One region of the Paenibacillus sp. P2(2022) genome, then DNA from elsewhere that is predicted to be linked to it. Evidence: predicted binding sites of a transcription regulator. Region 1 holds the regulator's gene; the other holds the start of a gene.
What was found. The regulator NrdR, encoded in region 1, represses ribonucleotide reductase genes. The targets are predictions, from matches to a motif close to AACACNATATATNGTGTT.

Region 1 (3,415 bases):
GAAGAAAAAATACAAATTGCAACTCCCAAAGGAGTATTAACAGGTACACTGGCTTTGCCTAAAAACTACTCGGGAAAGGTTGGATTGGTTGTTTTTGTCCATGGAGATGGTCCAATCAATGACACCTATGATGATGGATACAAACCACTGTGGGAAAGGTTTGCTTCTAAGGGGTATGCTTCCTTATCCCTGAATAAGCCCGGTATTAACCGCGCTCCAGGCGATTGGCTGGAGCAAAGTATGGAGGACCGGGCACAGGAGATTCGATATGCAGTTGACTGGGCCAAAACCTTACCGATGATTGATAAGCACAAAATCGGCCTTTGGGGAGCCAGTCAAGCAGGCTGGGTCATTCCGAAAATCGTTAAAGAGGAGCATGATATTGCATTCAGCATCCTTGTATCGCCGGCTGTGAATTGGATTACACAAGGGCAATTTAACACAAAAAAAGAGTTGGAACAAGCAGGAGCTAGCCCGCAGCAAATTAAAAAGAGACTGGACTACGACCATAAGGTTCTACAATTACTGAAAAATCATGCTTCCTATGAAGAATACCTAAGCATAGCCAGTCCTAACGATATCATTTCCAAAGAAAGATGGAGCTTTATAGGCAAAAATTTTCGTTCTGATTCTACGGAAGAATTAAGCTACTTTAAATCTCCTGTACTCTTGGTTCTGGCTGGGAAAGATATAAACGTAGATGTAAAAGACACTGAGCGAGTATATCGCCAAAAGATATCTCCAGACCTGCTGTCTGTTATTCATTTGCCAGAAGTTGACCATTCCATGATGAATGAACAAATCGCGCATTCCAAGTCCCTAACCTTCTTAACCGCCGTATTTGCCCCCAGACAATTGGTAAATGATGATTATCTACAAATTCTCGCCGATTATGTTAGTCAGCGTTAAGCTTGGAACTGCTGTATACTCTATTAGACCGGGAATAGATATATAAACAGCAAAAAAACGGCATTTCTGCCGTTTTTTTTAAAGGATGGACTCTCAGGGACTCGAACCCTGGACCAATTGATTAAGAGTCAACTGCTCTACCAACTGAGCTAAGAGTCCATATAAAATTATGGTGGAGCCTAGGGGGATCGAACCCCTGACCTCATCGCTGCCAGCGATGCGCTCTCCCAGCTGAGCTAAGGCCCCGTCTCATGTAAGTTAATTAACGTTTCAAGCGACTTCTATATCATATAAAATATTCGACCCTGTGTCAATACTTTTATAAAAAAAATATTAACATCTTCCCGCCACGGCCCTAAAAAGATACAGTCAGCGATCAGTCGCTGTCTGTATCTTTAGATAACAGTGTTTTCAGTTCCTTCATAAACATATTGATGTCTTTGAACTGCCGATAGACGGACGCAAAGCGTACGTAGGCCACTTCATCCACAGGATAGAGCTGTTCCATGACCAGCTCACCAATCTGCTGGCTATCCACCTCTGTGGCTGCCGTGTTGCGAATGGCGTTCTCCACCTGAGATACAATCAGATCGAGCTGCTCGACTGATACTGGACGCTTCTCACAGGCACGAATGAGACCGCGCAGCATTTTATCACGGCTAAACTCTTCACGGCTGCCATCTTTTTTGATGACCATCAGTGGGGTCTCTTCCACCATTTCAAAGGTGGTAAAACGCCTGGCACACTGTTCGCATTCGCGGCGGCGTCGGATGGACTTATTATCATTCGCTGGTCGCGAATCCAACACTTTCGTGCCGTTGTAAGCGCAATACGGGCACTTCATAATCTCATCACTTCCTTTTTCCAATAAATTCCCGAAGCTTTTTAGTAATAATTTTGTCGAAACGGATCATAATATGTTTACCACGTCGCGAGGAGGTGAACAACAATGGCACAAGGAAACAATGGCAACTCCAACAACCTGGTAGTCAGCAGATCCTCCGGTGCTCTGGAGCAAATGAAATATGAAATCGCTCAAGAGCTGGGTATCAGCATTCCTCAAGATGGATACCAAGGTAACATGACTTCCTATGAGAACGGTTCGATCGGGGGCTACATCACAAAACGCCTCGTAACGATCGCCGAACAACAATTGGCAGGACAATACCAATAATCTCGGTAATAATGAAGAAGTAATACGAAAAAGTGTAGGGATAGGCTGCTAAAAACAGCCTGTCCTGCGCTTTTTTTCATTTTAAAGCGAAAAGGCTCATGTTGTCATTAACCTGTCCCTTAAAACTCATTATAAATTTTTGTATATTGCCTGTAGTAATAGATGACTCGCTGTACATAATGCCGTGTCTCACCAAAAGGGATTTGCTTAATGGACTCTTCTTTGCCATCCCACACCCCCTGATCTAGCCATTCCTGAACTTTACCTGGACCAGCATTATAAGCCGCTACGATGACCACAGGATTATCCTGAAACTTCATAGACAGGTTATGCAGATACCAGGTACCCAGCTCAATATTGGTGCCGGGCTCGTGCTTGACACTGTCCAGCGGGACCTTCTGAATCTGGGCACTCTCCATAATCCAATTGGCCGTGTTCGGCATAATCTGCATAAGCCCCAGTGCACCCTTGTGTGACTGCTTGCTGGTTTTAAAATTTGTTTCCACGCGGATAATAGACGCCACCAAAAATGGGTCCACTTCATAGGTCTGTGAATACTGCCGAATCTCATCCTTATATTGAATCGGGTAAAACCAGGACATCCAATTCGAGTTGAGGAACAGAATCAGGACAAATCCGACAAACAAAATGAGCAGGACTCTTTTCTTACGTAAAATGTTCATGCAAGTCCCTTTCGCTGCCAAAACTGATCAATTTGCATCTGCGTCTCAGACTGTGTTCCGCTATTATCAATAACAATATCAGCTAAATTTTTTTTCTGCTCGATATCCATTTGTGCGGACAAACGAAGCTCGGCTTGCTCTTCTGTCAGACCGTCTCTGAGCATCAGACGTCGGAGCTGAACATCACGTGGTACATATACAACCATAATTTCCTCGTACAGGCTCTCCAGCCCAGACTCATACATTAACGGGATATCTGCCAAAACAAGCTTGTCCGGCTGCTCCCGTTCATAAGCTTCCATGCGCAGACGCATTTCCTCACGAATAGCAGGATGCGTAATATCGTTAAGTGCCTGTCGCTGTACAGGATCTCTGAATACAATCTCTCCCAGTCTTTTGCGGTGCAGGGTTCCGTCACTGTTCACTATAGCTTGTCCAAAATGCTGTATGACCGCCGCCAGCACCGGATGCCCCGGAAGCATAACTTCCCGGGCAATGGCATCTGCGTCGATCAGCAGCGCACCCTTGGCGACCAAAAGAGCCGACACGGTGCTTTTTCCGGTAGCGATCCCTCCGGTTAATCCGATATTCATGCTCTTCACCTCATAACAGCTTCAATATACCCATCATAATCAGTAATAATGCCGGC
Region 2 (3,415 bases), 160 kb from region 1:
TCGATCGTCAGCGAGCAGCGTATCGTACATTTCATCCAGATCCATGTCGTCCAAATGTGTTCCATAAGCCTTGAACACACTATAAGGTGCAAATACATGCAGTGGTTCATTATCCTGTGCCAGCTTGTAAAAGCGGTTCGGCACCAGCAATCCGATCGAAAGTGTCTTGAGACGTACTCTTTCATCAGCATTGATTTTTTTACTATCCAGGAACTCCAGCACGTCCCATCCGAAAATGTTGTAATAGGCTGCACCAGAGCCTTTACGTTGACCCATTTGATCCGCGTAGGAGAAACCATCTTCCATCAGCTTCAGCACAGGCATAATGCCTTTTGCTGCGCCTTCTACACCTTTAATTGCCTCGCCGCGTGACCGCAGCTTCGACAGGTTAACCGCAACACCGCCGCCAATTTTGGACAATTGCATGCAAGTGTTCAATACATAGTTGATTGAGTTCAGAGAGTCATCCATTTCGAGCAAGAAGCAGGACACCAATTCCCCACGGCGGCTTTTGCCAGCGTTCAGGAAGGTTGGTGTAGCTGGCTGAAGACGTTGCTCCATCATCGAGCGGGACAACAGGCGCGCCGTATCGGCGTTGCCGCGTCCCAAATGCAGGGCGACAGCAGCCACCCGGTCAGGGTAGTGTTCCAGATAGACTTTACGGTCGTTACTCTTCATTGCATAATCAGTATAAAACTTGGATGCTGCCATATAGGAAGGGAATTTAAAATTATAGCTATGAGTGATATGGAAAATATCATTAATTTCATCAGCTGTATAGCTGTTATAGAAATTTTCGTAATAATCATTCTCAATCATATACAGCACTTGAGCAGCTGTGTCAGCAAACTTCAAACTCCGTTCTTGAACTTCCTTCATAAATTCTGCTACAGCCTCTTGGTCCTTTTCCAATTGGAAAAAGCCGTCTGTATCGCGTTTCATCAACATGTTGTTCAATTCAATATGCCGCAACTCGGCTCACCTCCTGTTTAAAACGCTCCACATCTCCGAACGTTCCAGATAATTCAAATTTGCTAATCACGGGGACATTATAATGGTCGGCAATCAAATCCGCACTTTTGGCAAATTTCTCACCCCAGTTACGGTTGCCGCTTGCAGCTACACCAACAAGGTTTTGTGCATTTTTTTTCAAAAATGAAGATACCCTCTCAGGTATCTGCCCAAACCCGGTTGTATATGTAATGAGTACGTAAGGTTCTTCTATAGTCATTTGCTCCTCAATCTGAACCGCCGGAAGCTTGAGCTTGTTTATAAATCTTTTTACATTGCCGGTCTTGGAATCATAAGCAATCAGCATGGTGTGCAACCTCCTTAACAATTAACGAAAAAAAGAAAACGGCATTGCCAAGAGACCCATCATAGCTGTAATCCCTTGCTGGCTGCGCCATTTAAGATTTTTGACTCTATATTTACATGTATTTTCATACCTTTATCTTCAAGATATCGGGCATAAATACGTTTTTTACACTATATTTAGAGTACATTTTCTATTTTATATCTATATATAGTTTTGTCAATCGGTCTAGAGAGGCTCAGAGGACCCAGATCGGGTGTAAGTCCAAGCAGGGTGCGGAAAAGAGCGAAAGAACTTTTTTTTCGTAAGTATGTTAAAAAAGTATTGGAGTTTTTTAAGCTGAGGATGTACGATTTGTCAATGGGCAATAGAATGGAAAATTTACATTTTACTGTAGAAAGGATGAGGCAAATGGGAAGTGGTTTTATGGCATTTCAACCGTTTAGTATTATCTTTTTTGTCGTGTTTGGACTCATTGCTTTTGTAATCATTATGGGAATTGTCAAATCGATAAGTGCAGGTCTTTCCAATCAAGCAGCCGAACAGGTCCAACGTTCTTGCAAGGTTGTGGATAAGCGAACGAGAGTGCGTGGGGGGTCAGGCAATTTTTCAGCTTCGACCGATTACTATATCACCTTTGAATTTGACAGGGGGGAGCGTAAGGAGCTGGAGGTGAAGGATACGGACTTCGGAATGATTGTAATCGGGGATCGCGGGGAGGTTCATTATAAAGGTACACGTTTCCTGGAGTTTGTGAGATTAATGGGAGCGTAAAAGGGGGACAGGGTGATAGAGTATTACCAGAACCAATACATAATAGGGAGGAAGCTGACGATGCCACATATCATTGGAGCACGAATTGTATTAAGAGAGTACCGTCAGGAGGATATACCTGATATCCGAAGATGGGTTAATGACTCGGCAATCACACATGGATTAAGCGACGTATTTATCTATCCGCATTCACAGGCTAATAGTGAATCTTTTGTACAGATGATGATTGACGGCAACTCTGAGATCAAGGGCTTTGTCATTGCACATAAAGATACACTGGACTATATTGGACAACTCGATTTATTCAAAATCAACTGGGTAAATCGGCACGCCACCCTTGGTATTGTAATCGGGCGCGACGGTGATCTGGGCAAAGGATATGGGCGGGAAGCGATACGATTGATACAAAAATTTGCATTTCATTCACTGAATCTGCATCGGCTGGAGCTGGAGGTCTATGCGTTCAATGAACGTGCATATCGTTGCTATCTGGCATGTGGCTTTAAGGAGGAAGGCCGACTACGAGAAAAGCTATTCAGGGAAGGACAGTACTATGACATCATTCAGATGGGGATGTTGCGAAATGAATATGAGGCTGTAGAGCAAGCGAAGGAGCCCTGAAAGTGAGGCCACATAAGCTATTTTACTCCGTCAGCTTTCTTCAATTTTTTATGAGTGAAATCACGGGAACTACGCTCATCTTATTTCTGTTAGCTAAAGGACTTTCTCTGCAAAGTGCGAACTTCTTGCTGGTTGTATTCTTTGTAAGTATTTTTCTGTTTGAAATACCAACTGGAGCTATTGCAGACAAATATGGAAGAAAAATTTCTGTTGTTTTGGGGCTTTGTTGTTTTCTAGTCTACAGTGTATTGTTCGTTTGGACAGATCGCATGTGGCTGCTTGTGTTCGCACAAGTTTTTGGGGGGCTGTCAATATGCTTGCAATCAGGCTCGTTGGAATCCTGGGTTGTGGAAAACAGTGATAAGCCCATGGAAGTTCTTTTTACAACCTCAAACAGTATACAGTACATTTCGGGATTTATTTGTGGTCTGTTGGGGGCCTTCCTTGCAACATTTAACTATTCACTTCCCTGGGCAGCCAGCATTGTCTCTATTATCTTATGTATTATTCTATGCTGCTTTTATATGAAAGAAAAGAATATTACCCATCGAGAAACATCTGCTACTCGCATTACAACGATTATCGGGGAAAGTGTCCGTATCGGTTTTGAAAATAAGTCGATCTGGATTGTGTTTGTTATTGGTTTATTTATTAGCTTTTCGAATTCGGCGGGGAATACATTTCAACAGCCACGTCTGGTCGGTC

Region 2: the regulator NrdR is predicted to act here: its motif matches at 1,485-1,502, upstream of nrdI (class Ib ribonucleoside-diphosphate reductase assembly flavoprotein NrdI).

What each region holds. Positions count from the first base shown of each region.
Region 1 covers NZ_JAKWFI010000002.1:448,470-451,884, reverse strand. The annotation lists gene MMB75_RS09315 (alpha/beta hydrolase family protein) at 1-909, shown strand, start outside; tRNA gene MMB75_RS09310 (tRNA-Lys) at 996-1,068, opposite strand; tRNA gene MMB75_RS09305 (tRNA-Ala) at 1,080-1,155, opposite strand; gene nrdR (transcriptional regulator NrdR) at 1,286-1,753, opposite strand; gene MMB75_RS09295 (alpha/beta-type small acid-soluble spore protein) at 1,859-2,083, shown strand; gene MMB75_RS09290 (lytic transglycosylase domain-containing protein) at 2,203-2,766, opposite strand; gene coaE (dephospho-CoA kinase) at 2,763-3,359, opposite strand; gene MMB75_RS09280 (MntP/YtaF family protein) at 3,370-3,415, opposite strand, start outside.
Region 2 covers NZ_JAKWFI010000002.1:604,351-607,765, forward strand. The annotation lists gene nrdE (class 1b ribonucleoside-diphosphate reductase subunit alpha) at 1-972, opposite strand, end outside; gene nrdI (class Ib ribonucleoside-diphosphate reductase assembly flavoprotein NrdI) at 959-1,318, opposite strand; gene MMB75_RS10120 (DUF2500 domain-containing protein) at 1,727-2,089, shown strand; gene MMB75_RS10125 (GNAT family N-acetyltransferase) at 2,150-2,710, shown strand; gene MMB75_RS10130 (MFS transporter) at 2,713-3,415, shown strand, end outside.